3 regions of the Streptomyces sp. NPDC044063 genome follow, and region 3 is predicted to be linked to each of the others. Evidence: riboswitches for the same ligand, from Rfam matches in the RefSeq annotation. Region 3 holds a riboswitch; each other region holds the start of a gene.

Region 1 (7,585 bases), on a different contig from region 3:
CTTCGGCCTGCTGCGCCTGGCCGGCGCCCCCTCCCTGGGCTGGCTGGACGTGAAGGCGTCCGGCGGCGTCGAGGTGGCCGGCATCGAGGCCGCCGTCGACGAGGAGCTCGCCCGCTTCGCCGTCGAGGGCCCCACCCCGCAGGAGATGGAGCGCGCCCAGGCGCAGCTGGAACGGGAGTGGCTGGACCGCCTGGCGACCGTCAGCGGCCGGGCCGACGAACTGTGCCGCTTCGCCGTGCTGTTCGGCGACCCGCAGCTGGCCCTGACCGCCGTGCAGCGCGTCCTGGAGATCACCCCCGAGGAGGTGCAGGAGGTCGCCAAGGCCCGGCTGCACCCCGACAACCGCGCGGTGCTGGTCTACGAGCCGACCACGCCCCGGACCGACGCCGACACCGCCGCCGGCGAGAACGACGAAGAGGAGACGGCTCAGTGAGCGACGCCGCCGCGGACACCCAGCAGCCCGCCCCGTCGATGGTGTTCCACCCCCGGCCCGAGCCGGGAGCGCCCACCCCCTGGGCCTTCCCGGCCCCGGAGCGGGGGCAGCTCTCCAACGGCCTGACCGTGCTGCGCTGTCACCGCCCGGGCCAGCAGGTGGTCGCCGTCGAGGTCAGCCTGGACGCCCCCCTGGACGCCGAGCCCGAGGGTCTCGACGGCGTGGCGACGATCATGGCGCGGGCCTTCTCCGAGGGCACCGACAAGCTCAGTGCCGAGGACTTCACCGCCGAGCTGGAGCGCTGCGGGGCCACCCTGGACGCCCACGCCGACCACCCGGGCGTGCGGCTGTCGCTGGAGGTCCCGGCCTCCCGGCTGCCCAAGGCCCTGGGCCTGCTGGCCGACGCCCTGCGCGCCCCGGCCTTCCCGGACAACGAGGTCGAGCGCCTGGTCGGCAACCGCCTGGACGAGATCCCGCACGAGCTCGCCAACCCCGCCCGCCGGGCGGCCATGGCGCTGTCCGCCGAGCTCTTCCCGGCCTCCTCCCGCATGTCCCGGCCCCGCCAGGGCACCCAGGAGACCGTCGAGCGCATCGACGCCGCCTCCGTGCGCGCCTTCTACGAGGCCCACGTCCGCCCGGCCACGGCGACCGCCGTCGTCGTCGGCGACTTCACCGGCGTCGACCTGGACCAGGCCCTCGCCGAGTCCCTCGGCGCCTGGACGGGCGCTCCCGCCGAGCCCCGGCCCGTCCCGGCCGTCACGGCCCACGACACCGGCCGTGTGGTGATCGTGGACCGTCCCGGCGCGGTCCAGACCCAGCTGCTCCTGGGCCGCACCGGCCCGGACCGGCACGCGAGCGTCTGGCCCGCCCAGGTGCTCGGCACGTACTGCCTGGGCGGCACGCTGACGTCCCGGCTGGACCGTGTGCTGCGCGAGGAGAAGGGCTACACCTACGGCGTCCGCGCCTTCGGCCAGGTCCTGCGTTCGGCGCCCGACGGCACGGGCACGGCGCTGCTGGCCATCAGCGGCTCCGTGGACACCCCGAACACCGGCCCGGCGCTGGCGGACCTGTGGACGGTGCTGCGCACCCTCGCGGCCGAGGGTCTGACCGAGGCCGAGCGGGACGTGGCGGTGCAGAACCTGGTGGGCGTCGCCCCGCTGAAGTACGAGACGGCCGCCGCCGTCGCGGGCACCCTGGCCGACCAGGTCGAGCAGCACCTGCCGGACGACTACCAGGCGCGGCTGTACGAACGCCTCGCCGACACCGGCACGGTGGAGGCCACGGCGGCCGTCGTGAGCGCCTTCCCGGCCGACCGGCTGATCACGGTCCTGGTCGGGGACGCCTCCGAGATCGCCGAGCCCGTCAGGGCGCTGGGTATCGGCGAGGTGACGGTCGTCCCGGCCTGATCCCTTGATCTGACGGGGCGTCAACCCTGCTGTCCGCCGCTCTCCCTGGGCCGGACATTGCCGGACATGTGAGACGCGTGGGCCCATCGGGGCCCACGCGTCTCCTTTATGCCCGTTTTCTCGCGGTGGTTGCATGTTGGTCGTGTGGCGTACGTCATAAAAGCCCGGTTCTGTTTGCCGTTCGAATCTGACGCCGATTAGCGTCAGGGCGGCAGTCCGTCAGATCGGAGCCGCAACCGCGGTCCCGGGCAGCCATCGCCGAGTCCCCGAGGCGCCAGCCGAAGGGAGCCGGGGACCCATCAGTCCCTGGGGTGAATCGGTTCCCTTTCACGAGGGCACCGTAGGAGACCTTCCTGCTCCGAACCCGTCAGCTAACCCGGTAGGCGAGAGGGAAGGAAAGGATCGCCCATCCATGGGGAAGCACCGCCGTCCGAGCCGAGCCGCGCGCGTCAGCGCCAATGTCGCGGGCATAGCCACCCTGACCGCCGCCGGTGTGGTCGCCGGCGTCGCCGCCCCGGCCTTCGCCGCCGGTGACGAGACCCGCGGCCCCGAGGACACCGGGCTGACCCAGGCCGTCGTCATGAGCGACGTCATGGCCGGCAACGTCGACGCCCAGGCCGAGACCCAGCGCAGCGCCGCCGACGAGGCCGCCGCCCGCCTGCAGGCCGAGGAGAGCGCTAAGAAGAAGGCCTCCGAGGCCAAGGAGCGCCACGCGGAGGCCGAGCGCAAGCTCAAGGAGGAGCGCGAGGCCAAGGAGCGTGCCGCGCGTGACGAGGAGCGCAAGCGCCTCGGCACCTACGTGAGCCCCCTCGACGGCTCCTACGTCTCCACCTCCTACAAGGCCTCCAGCGGCCTGTGGAGCTCCGGCAGCCACACCGGCATCGACTTCCACGCCGAGACCGGCAGCTCCGTCCACGCGGTCGCCGCCGGCACCATCGTCGAGGCCGGCTGGGGCGGCGCGTACGGCAACAACGTCGTCATCAAGCACAACGACGGCACCTACACGCAGTACGCCCACCTCTCCTCGATCGACGTCTCCGTCGGTCAGACGGTCACCCCGGGCCAGCAGATCGGCCTCTCCGGCGCCACCGGCAACGTCACCGGCCCGCACCTGCACTTCGAGGCCCGTACCGGCGCCACCTACGGCTCCGACATCGACCCCATCGCCTACCTCGCGGCGCACGGCGTCAACGTCTGACCCGCGACGCGCGCACCAGGCCCCGGCCCCACGGCCGGGGCCTTCTCGCGCTTCCGCCGGGGGTGCTGGCCAAAAAATATCCATGATTCACCGGCCCCATCGGAAATCACCGGGGATTGCCATAGAGTCGCTGAACGGATGTCAATGGGCCGACCCGCTCGGCCGATTAAGTCGTAAAGCGGAGGTGCAGCCATGCGGGGCCGTACGTGAACGGCGGTGGTGAAGCGGCGCACGAGGGCCGCCGCATTTCCGCGCACGCCGTGTGCACGGCGATTCGCGACGACATCGTCACCGGTGTTTTCCCGCCCGGCAGCCGGCTCATCGAGGAACTCCTCGCCCGCCGTTACGGCGTCTCCCGGGTGCCCGTCCGCGAGGCCCTGCGCACCCTCGCCTCCGAGGGCTTCGTCACCACCCGCCGGCACGCCGGGGCGTGCGTCGCCGAGCCCAGCGAGGAGGAGGCCGCGGACCTCCTCGACGTCCGTGCCCTGCTGGAGCCGCTGGCGGCCGCGCGGGCGGCCGAGCGGCGCACCGAGGCACACCTGAAGGTCCTGCGCGGCCTGGTCCGGCTCGGCCAGGAGCGGGCGCGCGCGGGCCGGACCGGCGAGCTGCGGCCGCTGGCCGACTGGTTCGACGAGACCCTCTCCCAGGCCTCCGGCAGCCCCAGCCTGGCCACGCTGCTCACCCAGCTGCGGCGCAAGATCGCCTGGGTGCACACGGCCGAGCCGCCGGCCCGGCCGGTGGAGGAGTGGGAGACGTGCGGCGCGCTCGTGGACGCCGTGGCCCGCGGCGACGCCGAGCGGGCCCGGGCCCACGCCGCCGTCCACGCGGGCCGGAATCCGGGTGAATTCCGGCTGCGCCGGGTGCCGGCGCCGCCCGGTCCGGGCCTGCCGAAACAATCCGTGAACACGGCCGGCGCACACCCTTAACAAGCGCCTGCTATTCCTGGGCGAATAACGGCGGGCGGGAATTGTGGCGGTCCCCGGCCGCCGCCGTACGACGACGGGGCCGCGGCGGTCCATGAGGAACGCCGCGGCCCCGTCGCATGCCCGCCGGACGGCGGGCCGGGTGATCCGAAGGATCAGACGGTCTCCGGGAGCTCCTCGAGCCCCTCGGCGACCAGCTTGGCCAGACGGTCGAGCGCGGCCTCGGCGCCCTCGGCCTCCGTGGCGAGGACGATCTCCTCGCCGCCCTGGGCGCCCAGGCCCAGCACCGCGAGCATGGAGGCGGCGTTGACGGGGTTGCCGCCCGCCTTCGCGATCGTCACGGGGACGCCGGCGGCGGTCGCCGCACGGACGAAGACCGACGCGGGCCGGGCGTGCAGGCCCTCGGCCCAGCCGACGTTCACTCGGCGCTCAACCATGGTGTTGCCCTTCGAATCGGGAGGAGTTGTCTAGACCATTGTTGCACGGGGTGCGCGGTGCCCCGGCGCCCTCCCGCGCCAGGGCCGTCCGGCCCCGGCACCGTGGGCCGCCCGCCACCTGAGGGACGCCGGTTCCCGGCCTTACGCTGTGCCCATGCACACGCCGCCCGAGCACGCCTACCCGGCACACTGGGAAGCCGATGTCGTCCTGCGCGACGGCGGCACCGCGCGGATCCGCCCCATCGCGCCCGACGACGCCCAGCGGCTGGTCAGCTTCTACGAACAGGTCTCGGACGAGTCCAAGTACTACCGCTTCTTCGCGCCCTACCCCCGTCTCTCCGACCGGGACGTGCACCGCTTCACCCACCACGACTACGTCGACCGGGTGGGCCTGGCGGCGACCGTCGGCGGCGAGTTCATCGCCACCGTCCGCTACGACCGCGTCGACGACCGCGGCATGCCCGCCTCGTCCCCCGCCGACGAGGCCGAGGTCGCCTTCCTCGTCCAGGACGCCCACCAGGGCCGCGGCGTCGCCTCCGCCCTCCTGGAGCACATCGCGGCCGTCGCCCGCGAACGCTCCATCCGGCGTTTCACCGCCGAGGTGCTGCCCGCCAACAGCAAGATGATCAAGGTCTTCACGGACGCGGGCTACACCCAGAAGCGCAGCTTCGAGGACGGCGTCGTCCGCCTCGAACTCGACCTCGAACCCACCGACGCCTCGCTCGCCGTGCAGCGCGCCCGCGAACGGCTCGCCGAGGCCCGCTCCGTCCAGCGCCTGCTCGCCCCCGGCTCCGTCGCCGTCGTCGGCACCGGACGCGGGCCGGGCGGCATGGGCCGCACCGTCCTGCGCAACATCCTCGCTGGAGGCTTCACCGGGCGCGTCCACGCGGTCAACCGCGCCTTCCCGGACTCCCTTTCCGCGCTGGAGCCGGAGGGCGTCCCCGCCCACCGCTCGGTGCGCGACATCGAGGAGCCCGTCGACCTCGCCGTGATCGCCGTCCCCGCCGACCAGGTGCCCGCCGTCGTCGCCGACTGCGGCGAGCGCGGCGTCCAGGGGCTCGTCGTCCTGTCCGCCGAGTACGCCGAGAGCGGGCCCGCCGGCCGCGACCGCCAGCGCGAGCTGGTCCGCCAGGCCCGCTCCCACGGCATGCGCGTCATCGGCCCCAACTCCTTCGGCCTGATCAACACCGCTGAGGGGGTCCGCCTCAACGCCTCCCTGGCGCCCGAGCTGCCCACCGCCGGGCGCGTCGGCCTCTTCAGCCAGTCCGGTGCCATCGGCATCGCCCTGCTGTCCGGCCTCCACCGACGCGCCGCCGGCCTGGTGGGCATCTCCACCTTCGTCTCCGCCGGCAACCGCGCCGACCTCTCCGGCAACGACTTCCTGCAGTACTGGCACGACGACCCCGACACCGACGTCGCCCTGATGTACCTGGAGTCGATCGGCAACCCGCGCAAGTTCGCCCGCCTCGCCCGCCGGACCTCCGCCCGCAAGCCGCTGGTCGTCGTCAAGGGCGCCCGGCACGGCGCCGCGGCCCCCGCCGGGCACGCCGTCCGCACCACCCGCATACCCGACGCGACCGTCTCCGACCTGCTCCGCCAGGCCGGCGTCATCCGCGTCGACACGGTCACCGAGCTGGCCGACACCGGCCTCCTGCTCGCCTCCCAGCCGCTGCCGGCCGGCCCCCGGGTGGCCATCCTCGGCAACTCCCAGTCGCTGTCCCTGCTGACCTACGACGCCTGCCTGACCGACGGGCTGCGCCCGCTGCTGCCCCGCGACCTGACCACCGCCGCCACCCCGGAGGACTTCCGCGCCGCCCTGGCCGAGGCGCTCGCCGACCGGGCCTGCGACGCCGTGGTCGTCACCGCCATCCCCTGGGTCGGCGACGCCTCCGCCGCCGAGCTCGCGGACGCCGTCCGCGCGGCGGTCGCCGGGGCCGTGCCGGACGCGCCCAAGCCCGTGGCCGTCGTCCACCTGGAGATCCCGGGCCTGGCCGAGGCCCTGGCCGCGCCACCGGAGCCCGACCCCGAGCAGGAACCCCCGGCCCCCGCCCCGGCCGTCCGCGTGCCCGCCTACCCCGCCGCCGAGCGGGCCGTACGGGCGCTGACCGAGGCCGTCCGCTACGCCCGCTGGCGGCGGCACGCGGCCGAGCCCGGGCGCGTACCGGAGTACGACGACATCGACGAGTCCGGCGCCGCCGCCGACATCGAGGTGCTCCTGAGGGCCCACAACGCCGGCCGGCGCGCCGTGACCCTCTCCGCCGCCGACACCCAGCGCCTCCTCGCCCGCTACGGCATCGCCGTGCTGCCCGCCCTGCCGGCGCCCGACCCCGACGGCGCGGTCGACGCCGCCCACCGGCTCGGCTTCCCCGTCGCCCTCAAGCCCACGGCCCCCCACCTGCGGCACCGCGCCGACCTGGGCGGAGTCCGCCTCGACCTCGGCGGCGAGACCGAACTGCGCCGGGCCTACGCCGAGTTGACCGAGCTGCTCGGCACGCCCGAGGAGCTCCGCCTGGTCGTGCAGTCCATGGCCCCGCGCGGCGTGGACACGGTCGTCCGGGCCGCCATCGACCCGGCGGCCGGCGCCGTGCTCTCCTTCGGGCTGGCCGGCGCCCCCTCCCTGCTGCTCGGCGACACCGCCCACCGGCTGATCCCGGTCGCCGACCGGGACGCCGCCGAACTGATCCGCTCGGTCCGCACCGCGCCCCTCCTCTTCGGCTGGCGCGGCTCCACCCCCGTGGACACCGCGGCCCTGGAGGAACTGCTGCTGCGGGTGTCCCGGCTGGTCGACGACCACCCCGAGGTGGTGGGCGCCGACCTGGAGCCCGTGATCGTCGCCCCGCACGGTGTTCATGTGCTCGGCGCCTCCCTGCGCCTCGCGCGCCCGCCCGCCCGCAGCGACCTGGGCCCGCGCAGCCTGCCCTCCTACTGACCCCGCCCCCGCGCCCCGGACCGCCGCGTCGCTCCGGCCGGGACGGCCCCGGCAGCGGGACCCCGTACGCCCCGTAGGATGGGACGTATGGCGAAGACCGGTACGACGACCCAGGGGCTGCGCGCGGCGATCGAGCGCAGCGGCTACTACCCGGCCCTCGTGGCCGAGGCGGTGGAGGCCGCCGTGGGCGGGGAGCCGGTCGTCTCGTACCTGGTCCACCAGGAGACGACGTTCGACTCCAACGAGGTGCGCCGCCACG
Region 2 (7,585 bases), on a different contig from region 3:
GCATCCGTTCCACCGTCCGCGCCCACGGGAACTCCTCCGCCCGGGCCCGCGCCGCCGCCCGTCGTACGGACTCCGGCCGGCGCAGCAGCCGGAGGACCGCGTCCGCCATCCCCTCCGGGCACCCGGCGGGTGCCACGGCCCCGGCGCCCGGCACCACCAACTCCCGTGCCGCGCCCCGGTCCACCGCCACCACCGGCGTCCCGCAGGCCAGCGCCTCCAGCGCCGCCAGCCCGAACGACTCCACCGGGCACGGCACCAGCGCCACGTCCGCCCGCCCGACGAGCGCCGCCACGGCCCGCCGGCCGGCCACATGACCGTGGAAGCGCACCGGCAGCCCGGCCGCCGCCGCCCGCCGCGCCAGCCGCCCGCGCTCCGGTCCGTCGCCCAGCACGTCCAGCCGGGCGGCCGTACCCCGCGCGCGCAGCATCCGCAGCGTCTCCAGCGGCAGCCGCGGCGCCTTCTCCGCCGACAACCGCCCCGCGTACACCAGGCGTACGCCGCCGTCCCGCGGCCCGTCCGGGGCGCGGACCCCGGTGAAGACCTCCAGGTCCACCCCGAGCGGCACTTGGTGCAGCGCCAATGGCGCGTCGAGCCGGGCGAACTCCGCGCAGGCGAAGGCGGACGCGGCGACCACGGCGTCGAACGCCGGGGCCAGCCGCCGGTTCCAGGCGTCGGCCGCCCGCTCCAGCGGCAGCCCGCCCGGCACCCGGGGCGCCAGGATCGCGTCGAGCCGCTCGTGGGAGAGCAGCACGGTCCGTACGCCCCGGGCCCGTGCCCAGGCCGCCGTCCGCACCAGCGTCAGCTTGTCCGAGACCTCCAGCGCGTCGGGCGCCAGCCGTGCCAGCAGCCGCCGCAGCGCGCGCAGGGCGTCGGGCGCGAGCACCAGCCGGTAGCCGCCGCCCACCCGCACCCCCGGCACCGTCACCCGCAGCCCCTCGCCGCCGTCCCGCGTCCATCCGTACCGGCGGCCGGGGACGATCAGCACCCGGTCGTGGCCCGCCGCCGCGTAGCCCCGGCCCAGCGCGTCCAGCGTGGTGCGCAGACCGCCCGAGACCGGGCCGTAGAAGTTGGCGAGCTGGACGATCCTCACCCCGTGCCCCCGGCGGCCTCCCGCCGGGCCCGGACCAGACGGGCGTAGGTGCGGGGGCGGGCCCCGGCGGCGAGCGCCGCGTCGACGGCGGCCAGCGCGGCCTCGCGCAGCCCGGGGCGCGCCAGGTCCGCCGGGTGCAGCGCGACGCGGAACGGCCGGCCGCGCGCGGACCAGTGCCGCGCGGCCCCGCGCATCAGCGCGGCGCCCGCCCGTTCACCGAGGCCGCCCGGCCGGTGCGACAGCGCGGGCATCCGGTGCCGTGCCCCGGTCCGCAGGTCGCGCACCTCCAGGTGGCTCGTCGTGTAGTCCAGCCCGAGGCCGCGCAGCGCCGCCAGCGTGCCCGGCGAGGCGAGCCACCCGGGCGGGGTGAAGCCGCACGGCACGATGCCCACCGACGCCAGCGCCGCGAGGCCGCGCTCCAGCCGGGCGCGCGCCGCCCGTTCGTCCAGCGCGCCGAACTCGGCGCAGCCCCGGGCCAGCACCGCGTCCGCCAGCCGCCGTCCCGGCGACCCGCCGGGCACCGCCCGGTGCTCCCAGCCGTGCAGCGCGAGCTCGTGCCCCCGCTCCCGGGCCGCGTGCGCCCACCGCACCAGGGCGGTGTCCCCGGCCAGTGCCGGACCGCGCCAGGCGCCCGGGACCAGCAGCAGCGTCGCGGGCACCCCGCGCGCGTCGAGGTCGGCGAGCCAGCGCCGGCACGCCCCGGAACTCCAGGGGGCCACGTCGTGCACCGACACCACGAGGACAGCGCTCACCGGCCCAGCGTCCCGCCCGCCGACGGACGTCCGGTGTACGCGGCATGAACGGACCGGAGCCGGGAACCGCCGGGTACGGTGGAGCCACCAGCACATGGAATACGGGGGAACCACCATGTCCCGCAGGCTCGTCGCGGCCGCAGGCCCAGTCGGAACCGCAGTCGGAACCACCGCGTCCCCGGCCCCGCCGCCCTTCTCCCACCACGGTCCCGGGCTGCTCGCCGCCGCGCTGGCGTTCATACCCCGCGACGCGGTGACGGCGTTCACCGCGTCCTGGGACGACCTGCCCGCCGACGCCCATCTGGACCGTGCCACGCCCTACCGCTTCCGCCGCTACGGCCGGTTCCGGCTCGCCGGCGACGCCCTGGAGCCGCTGCCGCACGCGCCGTTCGTCCAGGACCGCGACGTCAACCCGCTCCACGGCGGCGTACGACGGGAGTTCGCGCCGCTCGACGAGGCCGTGGCCCGCGGGCCCGTGCTGCGCGCCCTGGTCGGCGCGCTCCGGGAGCATCTGCCCGGGCCGCGCGCGGACATCGACGCGTGCGGCGTCCACCAGATCCGGGTGACCGCCACCGCCGGCGCCGACGGCCATCCGACGCCCGAGGGCGTCCACCGGGACGGGCACAGCTATGTGGCACAGGTACTCATCCGGCGCGAGGGGGTGGCGGGCGCCGAGTCGTGCCTGTACGACCCGGAGCGGCGGCCCGTGCACCGGGCCTCGCTCGCCGTGCCGCTGGAGACGATCCTCCTCGACGACCGCCGTGTCCTCCACGGGGTCTCGCCGGTGCGGCCCGCGCCGGGCGCCCGCCGGGCCGTGCGGGACATGCTGCTGGTCGACTTCTTCCCGGGCGGTACCGCCCAGGACGGGGGCGGCCGCTCCAACGGACGGGACGCCGTGCAGACTTGATCACGACATCCCGTACGGAGGAGGACACATGCGTTTCGCGGACGGTCCCGAGGTTCACGAGAAGATCCACGTAGAGACGGCACCGGCCGAGCTCTGGAAGCTGGTCACCGACATCGGGCTGCCGGCCCGCTTCAGCCCCGAGCTGCGGCGCGCGGAGTGGCTCGACGGCGCGACGGAGGCCGTGCTCGGCGCGACCTTCGTCGGTTACAACGAGAACCCGGTGCTGGGGGAGTGGCGGACCGTCTCCCACGTCGTCGCGCTGGAGCGGGAGCGGGTCTTCTCCTGGGCGGTGACGGACGCCGACGGGCGGTACGGGGGCGGCCCCGCCGACCCGGCGCGCCCCATGGCCACCTGGACGTTCGAACTCCAGCCCGAGGGGGACGGCACCCTGCTGCGGCACTCCGCCCTGCTCGGTCCGGGCCGCTCCGGCCTCCACCTCGCGTTCGACCGCATGCCGGACAAGGAGGAGGCCATCCTCGCCGGACGGCTCGACGGGCTCCGGGCGGGCATACGGTCCACCCTGGAGGGGATCAAGGCGCTCGCCGAGGGCCGCTCCTGACGTACGCCCGGCGCGCCGCCCGTACGGAGTTCGGGCGCGGTATCCGGCCGGAACGGCCAGTCTGGTAGGGAAAAGCCCGATTTTCGGTGAAGGTGATTCCATGACCAAGACCAAGGCCGTCGCCTTCAGCTCCTACGGCTCCGCCGATGTGCTCCGGCTCACCGACATCGACCTGCCGCTGCCCGGGCCCGGGCAGGTGCGGATCGGCGTGCGGTGCGCCGGCGTCAACCCCATCGACCACAAGATCCGCAGCGGTGCGATGGCCGGGGTGTTCCCCGTCGCCTTCCCGCACGTGCCCGGGCTGGAGGCCGCGGGCGTGGTGGAGGCCGTGGGGGAGGACGTGGTGGGGGTGGCGGCCGGGGACGCGGTCCTCGGTCGCACGGTCACCGGCGCCTACGCCGAACAGGCCCTGGCCTCGGCCGACGAGCTGACGGTCAAGCCGCTCTCCCTGCCGTGGGAGGAGGCGGCCGCGCTGCCCGTGGCCGCCGAGACGGCCTGGCGGGCGCTGAACCTGCTGGCCCCGGCGGAGGGCGAGACCCTGCTCGTGCACGGGGCGGCCGGGGGCGTGGGGACCCTGATGGTGCAGTTCGCCCGGGCCCGGGACGTCCGGGTGGTCGGCACGGCCAGCGCGTTCAACCACGAGTACCTGCGGGGCCTGGGCGCGATCCCGGTGGCCTACGGGGAGGGGCTGGCCGACCGGGTGCGCGAGGCGGTGCCCGAAGGGGTGGACGCGGCGCTGGACGCGGTGGGGAAGGGCGACGCGGTGGGAGTGTCGGTGGAGCTCATCGGCTCCCCGGAGCGGGTGGTGAGCATCGCCGACGCCGAGGGCGCCCGCCGGCACGGCGCCCACTTCAGCTCCGGCGCCCCCGCGAGCAACCCCGTGCCCGCCCTCGCCGCCGCCCTCGCGCTGCACGAGGCGGGCATCCTCCAGCTCCCCATCCACCGGGTCTACCGGCTGCCGGAGGCCGCCGAGGCGCACCGGGCCAGCGAGCACGGCCATCTGACGGGCAAGATCGTGCTGGCGGTGGCCTGAGCGGTACCGCCCGTTCCGGGCCGGGAACCGGCCGTGCCCGGCACGCGGGGCGCGTGCCGGGCACGGGACGGACGGCGGGACCGCTCGACTACTTGACTACTTGACGCGTCCGTACCAGACGCTGCTGGTCCAGATCTTCTCCAGTCGGACGGTGGTGCCGGGCTTGGGAGCGTGCCAGATCTTGTTGCTACCCGCGTAGATCCCCACGTGGTAGACGTTGCTGCCGGAGTGGAAGAACACGAGGTCGCCCACCTGGCGGGAGCCGCCGGAGATGTGACGGGTCTTGTTGTACTGGTCGGAGGCGACGCGCGGGAGCGACTTGCCGACCTTCTTGAACGAGTACTGCGTCAGGCCCGAGCAGTCGAACCGGTTGGGACCGGAGGCGCCCCACTGGTAGGGGGAGCCCTTCTTCGAGGCCGCGACCTTCAGAGCCTGCTCGCCGGCGGTGGCGGCGGACGCGTCCGTGGCCAGTCCGGGGACCAGCACCGATGCCGCCAGGGTGGCGGCGGTCAGGACGGACGCGGTACCGGCCCGCTTGGCGAGCGCGGGTATTCGAGGCAGCGCAGACATGACTGAGCCCTTCGACATCCGCCTGCGAAAGATGACCTGTCGGGTTCGGGCCGCGAAGTTGCCCGGCCACGGATGTGGCTTCACCCCTAGAACCACCGACCTCGTGGTTCGTACCGCTTGGGTCTCCCGCTCCTGCCGATCCATCAAATCGAATCCGCACCCGGTGCGGCGGCAGGACTCGGCGTCCGCCCGGGTGGCCCGCCTGGGTGACGGGATCTTGTGTTCGGTGAGAGATCCTGCACCATGAGTCGCCGGATTCCGGTGCCGAAACGGCCATCTGTGAACTTCTTCACTTCGGGCGCAAAGCCGGAACCACGGCTTTTCCGCCCCCGCCGAACTGGCGGTAAACCCTTGCCGGAAGGGGCGGTCGAAGCATTGGAACGAAAGCCTCCGCGGATGCCGTCAGCAGGGCCGGCGCCAGGCGTCGAGGTCGAGGTTCTTCTTCATCGAACTCAGGCCGAGCCGCTTGCTCGTGGCGCAGAAGTCGGCCGGCGGAAGTTCGTATTCGACATGGAAGACCGCTTTGTTCCGTTTGACGAAGGGCGTCAGCTTCTCACACTCGTCGTACTGCGCGCACTGCTCGTTCACCGCGAAGTCGAAATCGCGGACGAGCTCGGGGATCTGCTCCAGGTCGTTCTTCAGCCCCACGGCCATGCCCCGTTCGTGCGCCAGCTCCGCCAGCATCCGGTTGAACGCCAGCTGGTGCGCGGCCGTCAGCGGAAAACCGGTGGAGTTGCGGAACCCCTCCGTCAGGTCCGGCTCGACCGCGTCGAACCCCTTCTGCCGGCACATGTCGACGCGCGCCGCCATGATGGGCCGCAGGACGTCGAGCCGGCGGATGTCCAGCCACTTCTCGCCGTCCCAGCCCTTGTTGTTCCGCCCCAGCACCGCCCGCGGGAACCTGCCCTTGTCGGGGCGGAAGTCCTCCCACGCCCCGGCGTTGAGGTAGCAGATCACCTTGCGGCCCCGGGCGTGCAACTCCGCGACCGTGGCGGCCGAGTTCTCGAACCCGTCGATGTCGTAGACGGGTACGTCCACCGAGGTGTCCACCCGTCCGCCGAGCTGCCACTGCCAGCGGGTGCCCGGCCGGGGCTGCCAGCGCCCCGCCGCCGGCCGGGACGGTGTGCCGCCGGGCGAGGGCGGCGCCGACATCCGGTCGGTGGGCGCCTCCCGGTCCTCGCCGCCCCCGTCGTCCTCGTCACCGCCGGACCCGGACGAACAGCCGGCCAGCATCAGCAGCACGACGGCCGCCCCCGCGCCGGCCCGCCGCCCCCACCCGGGGCGCCGCCGCACCGGACGCCCGCTCACCGCACGCCTCCCGCCGGCCCGGCCGGCTCCAGGGGCACGCACCGCCAGGGGTTGGCCCCCGTCCCCGGCACCGCGCAGTGCACCCCGGCGCCGCGCGCCCCGGCCGTACGGGCCACGAGCCCGGCGCCGTCCCCCGGCACCCCGTGGACCAGGTGGCAGAAGCGGCCGGGCGGGTGGTCGGCGGTCCAGTCGGGCACCCGGGCCCGCCGGTACGCCTCGAAGGGGCCCTCGAAGGTCACCAGCAGGTCGGCCAGCGCCGCGTAGCCGGGGTCGGGATGCGTCCCCGGATTGAGCACCACCGTCCGCGCGCCCAGCACCCGGGCCGCCGTCACCAGACGGCGGTAGCGCGGCAACGGACCGGCACCCTCCGGTACTTGGTCGAGGAAGACCCCGTCCACGCCGTACCACCGGCGGTGCCGGCGGACGTCGGCCACCACCGCGCGCGCCGGGCGGCGGCCGTATCCGGTGTCGACGTAGCCGAGCAGCCGCACCCCCGCCTCCCGCAGCCGGTCCGCCGCGGCCCGGAAGGCGGGATCGGGCCGGGTGCCCGGCCCGTCGGCCGCGTTGAGCACCACGCCGTACAGCCGCGGCGCCACCCGGAGCAGCGCCGCCCACTCCTCCGGCCCCACCGCCGGATGGACGTACAGCGGTACGAGCAGCCGCTGCCCGTCGTCCGGCGGCGTACCGCCCGTGGCGCCGCTCATCGCGGGGACCCCGCGGCGGGCCCGCCGGCGGCGGCCCACAGGTCGGCCAGGGAGTCCTCCAGCGTGCGGCGGGGGGTCCAGTCCAGGGCGCGCCCGGCGGCGGTGATGTCCGCCCGGATCCAGGGCACGGCAGCCGAGCGCGGCGAGGCGTCGCCGTCCTCGGCCACGCGGTCCGCCACCGGCCCCCGGTACCCGGCGGCCCGCAGCAGGCACTCGGCGACGTCGCGGACCGGGCGGGCCGTGCCGCTGCCGATGTTGAGGACGCCGGGCAGCGGCCGGGGCGTGGTGACGGCGAGGGCGACGGCCTCGGCCACGTCCCGCGCGTCGACGAAGTCCCGGTGGGCGGACAGGTCGCCGGTGCGCACCCGGTCGCCGGGGCCCGCCGCGCGCAGCTCGGCGGCCAGCCGGCCGGGCAGCGAGGCGGCCGGGGCGCCGGGCCCCACGGGGTTGAACACCCGTAGCACCACGGCGTCCAGGCCGGAGCCGGTCACCGCCAGGGTGCCGGCCAGCTTGGTGGCGCCGTACAGGCCCGGTGGGCGGGCCGGGTGCGCCTCGCCGACCGGGCGGCGGTCGTCCGGCGGCCCGTACTCGCCGGCGGAGCCCAGGTGCACCAGCCGGGCGTCCGGCGCCGCGCGGCGCAGGGCCTCGCAGAGCACGGCCGG
Region 3 (7,585 bases):
TCGCCATCATCGTGGCCGGTGTCCTCTTCGACGTCCTCACGCCTCCCCGGTACTCCTCGGCGCCCTTCTTCGCCTCGGCACCGCTCGTCGCGGCGTCCCTGCTGTCACCGAGCGCCACCCTGCTGGTCGCGCTCACCTCCCTGGCCGCCATGGTGGGCCTCACCGTGGGCCGCCAGGCCCCCGAGGCGGGCGAATCGGTGACCGAGGTGGTGACCGTGCTGACCGTCGGCGCCCTCGCCCTCGGCATCAACCACGTCCTCCACCACGGCGACCGGAAGCTGGCCTCCGTACGCGGCATCGCGGAGGCCGCCCAGCGTGCCGTGCTCCCCGCGCCCCCGGCCCGTATCGCCGGGCTGCGGGTCGCCGCGCGCTACGTGGCGGCGGAGGCCGACGCGCGCATCGGGGGCGACCTGTACGCCGTGCAGGACACCCCGTACGGCGTGCGCGTCATCGTCGGGGACGTCCGGGGCAAGGGGCTGGGCGCGGTGGAGGCGGTCGCGGTGCTGCTCGGCACGTTCCGCGAGGCCGCGGAGCAGGAGCGCACGCTGGAGGGGCTCGCCGTACGCCTGGAGCGCGCGTTGCAGCGGGAGGGCGTACGGAGGGCGAACCTCGACCAGAGCGAGGGCTTCACCACGGCCGTCCTCGCCGAGGTCCCGTCGGGCCCCGGCGTGCTCCGCATGATCAACCGGGGCCACCCGCCGCCTCTGCTGCTCTACCCCGGCGGCATGGTCGGCGAGGCCCACCCCGCCATGCCCGCCCTGCCGCTCGGCATGGGCGAGTTGGGCGTCTGGCCGGACCGGGTGGAGGAGTGGGACTTCCCGGCGGGTGCGACCCTGCTGCTGTTCACCGACGGGGTGACCGAGGCGCGGGACCCGAGCGGCACGTTCTACGAGCCCAGGAGGCGCCTGGCCGGCCGGCACTTCAAGAGCCCCGAGGCACTGTTGGACACCCTCGTCGCCGACGTCGCGCGGCATGCCGGGGGGCGGACGAACGACGACATGGCCCTGCTGGCCATCCGGCGCGGCGACGGCCGTCACCGCCCCGTCACGGTCACTCAGACGATCGACCAGGCCACACCCCGTATGATCCGCGTCCGGTCCGATAACGACTGACGAACGATCAGCTGGGACGTATGGCCACATCGCCCCAAGAGGCCTACGGATTCACGCTTTCGGCTTGGTTTCCGGCCGCCGTGTCTATTAACGTTCGATAACGCAGCGCGGTCCTTGAGCCGTCGCCAGGGGCGGCGCCGTGCGCCTTCGCCGAATCCCGTGGGTGGAACCGGGGAACCATCAACCTTTGGGGTGAATCGGGCCGTACGCCGGCCCGTAGGAGACCTTCCTGCTCCGAACCCGTCAGCTAACCCGGTAGGCGAGTCGGAAGGAAAGGAGTGCGCCCCGGTGGCGTCCAACAGGTCCGATCTGGACGGAAGTTCGCACGACGCGCACGGAGTGCCGTACGCGGCCTACGAGACGCACGAGCCCACATACGGGTACGCGTACGAGACCGGGCCCGCCCATGACCCGGCGTACGAGCCCGCCTACGAGCCGGCCTACGAGCCGGCCTACGGGACCGCTCCCGAGCCCGCCCACGAGCCCGTGAGCGCCGAGGGGCCCGGCGGCGAGTGGAACCCGTCCGAGGACTCCCTGGCGCCCCCGGCCCGCGGCAGACACCGCGTCGTCAAGCAGCGCGGCGGCACGATGGCCCGCAGCGGCGCCGTGCTCGGCGTGGGCATGATCGCGGCGGTGGGCGCCGGCGGCATGGCGAGTGCCCAGGACCGCCCGGCGGCCCCGATATCCGTGCCGGAACTGTCGAAGATCCCGGGCGTCGGCTCGTTGATCGGCGGCGACGAGGCCCGGACGACGGAGAACGCGGCGGCCCCGGCGGAGGCGAGCCCCGCCGGGCAGGCCGAGGCGGCGCCGGAGCCCGCGCACAGCGCGGCCGACGCCGGTGAGGCGCTGCGGGCGCGCATCCTCCTGCAGGCCGAGCGCCAGCAGGGCGCCGCGGAGGAGGAGGCCCGCGCGGCCGAGGAGCGGACGGCGGTCGAGGCGACGCGGAGGACGGCGGCGGAGAAGGCTGAGGCGCACCAGGTGCAGGTGGCCGCCCAGCACGCCCGGAGAGCCGGCGAGTCGCAGGGGGCGGCCGGGTCGGCAGGGTCGGACGAGTCGAGCGGGTCGGACGATTCGAGCGGGTCGGACGAGTCGGCGGCGGCCGGGAAGGCCGGGAAGGCGGGCGCGACGGCGTTCTCCCGGCGTGCGGAGAAGGCCGCGCACGGCGCACAGGAGTATGTCGCCGACCACGACTACGGACAGCGGGCCGACAGATCCCACCGTGGCGGGTACGTCCTCCCCGTCGCCTCGTACACCCTGACCGCGGGCTTCGGCCAGGCGGGCGACATGTGGTCCGCGCACCACACCGGCGAGGACTTCGCGGCGCCGACCGGCACCCCGGTGAAGGCGGTGGGCGGCGGCACCGTCACCCAGGCGGGCTGGGCGGGCGCGTACGGCTACCGGGTCGTGCTGACGCTCGATGACGGTACCGAGATCTGGTACTGCCACCTGTCGTCGATGGTGGTGACGTCGGGCAAGGTCGGGGCCGGCACGGTCATCGGCCGGGTGGGCGCCACCGGCAACGTCACCGGCGCGCATCTCCACCTGGAGGTGCGGCCGGACGGCGGCGCGCCGGTGGACCCGCTGACGTGGCTGCGGGGCAAGGGCCTGCGGCCGTAGGACGGGACGCGTAGGGCAGAGGCGCGTAGGGCTGGGGGCGCGCATTCCGTGCTCCGCGCCTGGCGCCTGAACGCGCGCTCCGCAAGCGCAGCGGTGCACCCGGGTAACAGACGCCCAATATCCCGATATGGGGAATGTTCTGTCGCCAATCGGGAAATCAGAGCATGTGACGACGCCCGCGACAACCATCACCACGTCGGTGCCTGCCCGCCTGGACCGTCTGCCCTGGTCCCGGTGGCACTGGACGGTGGTGATCGGTCTCGGCACGGTCTGGATCCTGGACGGCCTGGAAGTGACGATCGTCGGCAATATCGCCGGCCGTCTCTCCGAACAGGGCAGCGGCCTGTCCATCACCTCCGGTGGGGTGACCGGCCTGGCCGCCGCGCTCTATGTGGCGGGAGCGTGCTCGGGCGCTCTCTTCTTCGGCAGGCTGACGGACCTCTTCGGCCGTAAAAGGCTCTTCATGGTCACGCTCGCGGTCTATCTGGGCGCCACGGCGCTGACCGCGCTGTCGTACACCTCCTGGTGGTTCTTCGTCTTCCGCTTCGTGACGGGCTTCGGCATCGGAGGGGAGTACGCGGCCATCAACTCGGCCATCGACGAGCTGATCCCGGCCGCCTACCGCGGCCGGGTCGACCTGATCATCAACGGCAGCTTCTGGCTGGGAGCCATCGCGGGTTCCCTGCTGTCGATCCTCATGCTCGACACGAGCATCTTCCCCAAGAGCCTGGGCTGGCGGCTGACGTTCGCGATGGGCGTCGTCCTGGGACTGGTGATCCTGCTCGTCCGGCGCCAGGTGCCGGAGAGTCCGCGCTGGCTGTTCATCCATGGCCGGGCCGAGGAGGCCGAGCGGCTGGTGACGTCGATCGAGAAACGCGTCGCCGCCGAGAAGGGCACGGAGCTGCCGGCCCCCAAGGGCAGCATCACCATCCGCCAGCGCGAGAGCTTCGGCTTCCGGGACATCGCGCGCACGGTCTTCTCCGACTACCGGCGCCGGGCCATCCTGGGACTCGCCCTGTTCATCGGCCAGGCGTTCCTCTACAACGCCATCACCTTCGGCTTCGGCGCCATCCTCACCCGCTTCTTCGGCGTGTCGACGTCCCGCACCGGCTACTTCTTCGCGGTCATAGCGGTGGGCAACTTCCTGGGCCCGCTGCTCCTCGGCAAGCTGTTCGACACGCTGGGCCGGCGGATCATGATCTCCTCCACGTATCTGCTGGCGGGGGTCCTGCTCTTCGGTACGGCCGTGCTCTTCGGAGAGGGGCAGCTGAACGCCGTCACGCTCACCGCCTGCTGGGCCGTCGTGCTCTTCTTCGCCTCGGCCGGCGCGAGCAGCGCCTACCTCACGGTGTCCGAGATCTTCCCGATGGAGACCCGGGCCATGGCGATCGCCTTCTTCTACGCGGTCGGCACGGCGGCCGGCGGCATCAGCGGCCCCCTGCTCTTCGCCGCGCTGACGCAGAGCGGCGTCGTGAGCGACACGGTCCTGGCGTTCAGCATCGGCGCCTCGCTGATGTGCGCGGGCGGCGTGGTGGCCGCCTTCCTCGCCGTACGCGCCGAGGGCCGGTCCCTTGAGGACATCGCGGCACCCCTGTCCGTCCACCCTCCCGAGCCCCTGCCGGCGCCCGCGCCCGCGGAATAACAATCCCAGCAGGGGAGTTGCACCATCGCATGGCTGACACTCATCGCAACCACGGCACCACGGGCCACCGGGGCATCGGCGCCCTCTCCGTCCACCCGCTGGCCCTGGGCGGCAACGTCTTCGGCTGGACGGCGGACGAGAAGGAGTCCTTCGCCGTCCTCGACACGTACGCGGAGGCCGGCGGCAACTTCATCGACACCGCCGACGTCTACTCCGCCTGGGTCCCCGGCAACCAGGGAGGCGAGTCCGAGACCATCATCGGCAACTGGATGGCCGCCCGCGGCAACCGCGACGCCGTCGTCGTGGCCACCAAGGTCGGCCACGGCGTCCCGGCCCACCGCGGCCTGCGCCCCGAGGTGATCAAGACGGATGTGGAGGCCTCGCTGCGCCGGCTGCGCACGGACCGCATCGACCTCTACTACACCCATGTCGACGACGAGTCGGTGCCGGTGGAGGAGATCATCGGCGCGCTGGACGCGCTGGTGAAGGAGGGGAAGATCCGCGAGATCGGCGCCTCCAACATCACGGCCGAGCGGCTGCGGGCCTCCCTCGACTTCTCCGACCGGTCCGGCCTGGCCAAGTACGTGGCCATCCAGCCCCACTACAACCTGGTCTCCCGCGCCACCTACGAGGGCGAGCTGGCCACCGTCGCCGCGGAGCACGGCTTGGCCGCGATCCCCTACTTCGCGCTGGCCTCCGGCTTCCTCACCGGCAAGTACCGCCCGGGCACCGCGGTGGACAGCGCCCGGGCCGGCAGCGCCGGACAGCACCTGGAGTCCGAGCGCGGCCGGCGGGTCCTCGCTGCCCTGGACGAGGTGGCGACGGCCCACGACGCCGAGCTCGCCACCGTCGCCCTGGCCTGGCTGGCCGCCCGCCCCACGGTGGCCACCCCCCTGGCCAGCGCCCGCACGGTGGCCCAGCTCCCACCCTTGCTGGCGGTGGCGGACCTGAAACTGACGGCCCCCGACCTGACGAAGCTGACGGAGGCCTCGGCGTAACCGGGGCACGCCTAGGCGTCGTGGCGCGCCCGCTCCACCGCCCACGACGCCAGCGCGACGGCCCCGGCCACGCCGAACACGGACGGCCAGGCCCCCACCTTCTTGGCGAGCGGGTGCGACCCGGCGAACGCGGCGACGTACGCCCCGGTCAGCGCGGCGGCGGGCCCGGCCCCGGCGGTGTCCCTCCACCGCTTGGCGGCCACGGCCCCGGCGGCGGCGAGCACCACACCCCCAAGCGGCCGCTGCTTGGTCCACCGCGCGACCCCGTACCCCCCGACAAGCCCCCCGGCAGCCACAAGCGCCGCAGGAACCTTCTCCACCACTGCCGCCATTGCTGAACCTCCGCGTCAAGAGAACGCACGAATTGAACGAGCCGTCTCCCGAGCCTAACTCCGCACTTTTGGCGGGAGACGCCCGGCCGCAGGCCGCCCGACGGCACGGGACCTGAAAGATCAGAGGCCGGCTGTCCGTGCCGCGGTGACGGCGGCAGCGATGCTGGTTGCGACAATGGCGGGATCTTCGTGCTCCCAGAAGCGCAGGACTGTCCATCCGGAGTCGACCAACCAGTTCGTCGTCTCGCGGTCGCGGGCCATGTTGCGATCGAGCTTCTGGCGCCACCACTCGGCGTTCGCCTTGGGGCTGGTGGCGTGACTCGGGCAGCCGTGCCAGAAGCACCCGTCGAGGAACACTGCGATTTTCGGCCCGGGAAAAGCGATATCGATTGATCGACGGGGCATACCGGGGACCGGTCGATGCAGGCGATAGCGATATCCCGCGCTGTGGAGCGCGCGCCGAACGGCCAGCTCGGGGTTGGTGTCCCGGCTGGCTTGGCGACTCATACGGTCGGAAACGCCGGGCGAGGAGGGAGTGATGGACACACGACCCATTCTGCCGGTGGCGCTTCGTCGTCAACCGTCCTGCGGATGACGCGAGCGATTGTTCCCCGCTGTGCCAGGGTCAGTGCGGCCGGCCCGGGGGCTGGGGCTGGGAGCAGGTGGGGATTGGGGGTGGGGTGGTGGGGGGTGTCCAGCCTGTCCAGGGGGTGGGGGGCATCGGGGGTGCGAACGGGCGGGGCGTGCCTGCTATCGCTTGGGTCAGGGCCGGCTGCGCTGTTGCCCTGCGGTGCCAGAGGTGGTGGAGGAGTTCCTGTTCCCTGGCCGTGAAGTCGGGGTCCGGGGTGCCGCGGTGGGCACGGTGGCGGAGGAAGGCCAGCGAGGTGGCGAAGGATATGTACTCGGCGACCGCGCGGGCCGCCGCCGGGCCGCCGGTGCGGCGTGCCACGTCGCGGGCTATGCCGCGGGCGCGCAGCGAGGCGAGGGCGTAGGGCTCGGGCGGGGTGAGCCAGCCCGCGGCCTGGTAGGCGGGGAGGTGGGTCAGGACGGTGCGCAGCTCGTTCTGGCGGGACCAGATGGTCAGCCAGGTCAGGAGGCCGAAGACCGGGACCATGAAGAGGACGTAGACGGCCAGGAAGCCCAGTCCGCCCAGCGTGGCCGAGCCGTTCCACAGGCCGTGCAGGAGCATGGCCGTCAGCAGGGCGACGACCGGTACGAGGACGCGCAGGACGCGGCGGTTCGGGGCCAGCGTCGCCGCCAGGCCGAAGCCCAGGCCCGTCATCGAGGTGAAGAGCGGGTGCGCGAAGGGCGACATCAGCACGCGGATGAAGAACGTGGCCGCCGTCGTCGAGTGCAGTCCGGTGTAGCCGAAGCTCTGGTCGGACGCGAAGGCGTTGCCCAGGTAGAGGATGTTCTCCGTGAAGGCGAAGCCGGTCGCCGTGACGCCGGCGACGACCACGCCGTCGACGATGCCGTTGAAGTCCCGCCGCCGGAAGAGGTAGAGCAGGAGCACGGCCGCGGCCTTGCCGCTCTCCTCGACCACCGGTGCCACGAACGTGGCGCCCACGCTCGAGGCGTCGCCCCGCTCGGTGAAGTCGATCGTGGTGACCAGCCACTTCGTGGCGATGCCGTTCGCCAGCAGGGCGACCAGGGTGGCCGCGCAGGCGCCCCAGGCGAAGGCGAAGATCAGGTTCCGCCAGGGCTTGGGATCGACCCGGTCCATCCAGCGGAACGCGGCTATCAGCAGCGGTACGGGCAGCACGGCCAGGCCCAGGCCGACCAGGAAGCCTTCGGTACCGGTCTGCTCGCGCACCAGCGCGAGGATGATCAGGCCGCAGAGGGCGAGCAGCAGGAACAGCCCGCCCAGGCGTATCGCCCTGTTGT

What was found. Region 3 has a riboswitch for cyclic di-AMP ahead of AC07BS_RS18725 (M23 family metallopeptidase). Riboswitches for the same ligand answer to the same signal wherever they lie in the genome.
Region 1: it holds a riboswitch for cyclic di-AMP, as region 3 does, so the genes downstream of both, AC07BS_RS12130 (M23 family metallopeptidase) here and AC07BS_RS18725 (M23 family metallopeptidase) in region 3, are expected to answer to the same signal.
Region 2: it holds a riboswitch for cyclic di-AMP, as region 3 does, so the genes downstream of both, AC07BS_RS07500 (C40 family peptidase) here and AC07BS_RS18725 (M23 family metallopeptidase) in region 3, are expected to answer to the same signal.

What each region holds. Positions count from the first base shown of each region.
Region 1 is NZ_JBWKFM010000007.1:184,794-192,378, forward strand. Features, by position in the region: gene AC07BS_RS12120 (M16 family metallopeptidase) at 1-433, shown strand, start outside; gene AC07BS_RS12125 (M16 family metallopeptidase) at 472-1,839, shown strand; cyclic di-AMP (ydaO/yuaA leader) riboswitch at 2,086-2,240, shown strand; gene AC07BS_RS12130 (M23 family metallopeptidase) at 2,252-3,037, shown strand; gene AC07BS_RS12135 (GntR family transcriptional regulator) at 3,244-3,963, shown strand; gene AC07BS_RS12140 (HPr family phosphocarrier protein) at 4,116-4,397, opposite strand; gene AC07BS_RS12145 (bifunctional acetate--CoA ligase family protein/GNAT family N-acetyltransferase) at 4,552-7,326, shown strand; gene AC07BS_RS12150 (DUF5998 family protein) at 7,414-7,585, shown strand, end outside.
Region 2 is NZ_JBWKFM010000004.1:143,487-151,071, forward strand. Features, by position in the region: gene AC07BS_RS07475 (glycosyltransferase) at 1-1,090, opposite strand, end outside; gene AC07BS_RS07480 (DUF2334 domain-containing protein) at 1,087-1,842, opposite strand; gene AC07BS_RS07485 (2OG-Fe dioxygenase family protein) at 1,958-2,749, shown strand; gene AC07BS_RS07490 (SRPBCC family protein) at 2,778-3,308, shown strand; gene AC07BS_RS07495 (NADP-dependent oxidoreductase) at 3,409-4,341, shown strand; gene AC07BS_RS07500 (C40 family peptidase) at 4,438-4,911, opposite strand; cyclic di-AMP (ydaO/yuaA leader) riboswitch at 4,915-5,067, opposite strand; gene AC07BS_RS07505 (endo alpha-1,4 polygalactosaminidase) at 5,314-6,063, opposite strand; gene AC07BS_RS07510 (spherulation-specific family 4 protein) at 6,216-6,923, opposite strand; gene AC07BS_RS07515 (NAD-dependent epimerase/dehydratase family protein) at 6,920-7,585, opposite strand, start outside.
Region 3 is NZ_JBWKFM010000014.1:19,046-26,630, reverse strand. Features, by position in the region: gene AC07BS_RS18730 (PP2C family protein-serine/threonine phosphatase) at 1-1,112, shown strand, start outside; cyclic di-AMP (ydaO/yuaA leader) riboswitch at 1,251-1,389, shown strand; gene AC07BS_RS18725 (M23 family metallopeptidase) at 1,401-2,729, shown strand; gene AC07BS_RS18720 (MFS transporter) at 2,857-4,371, shown strand; gene AC07BS_RS18715 (aldo/keto reductase) at 4,401-5,369, shown strand; gene AC07BS_RS18710 (hypothetical protein) at 5,381-5,689, opposite strand; gene AC07BS_RS18705 (very short patch repair endonuclease) at 5,822-6,256, opposite strand; gene AC07BS_RS18700 (PrsW family intramembrane metalloprotease) at 6,327-7,585, opposite strand, start outside.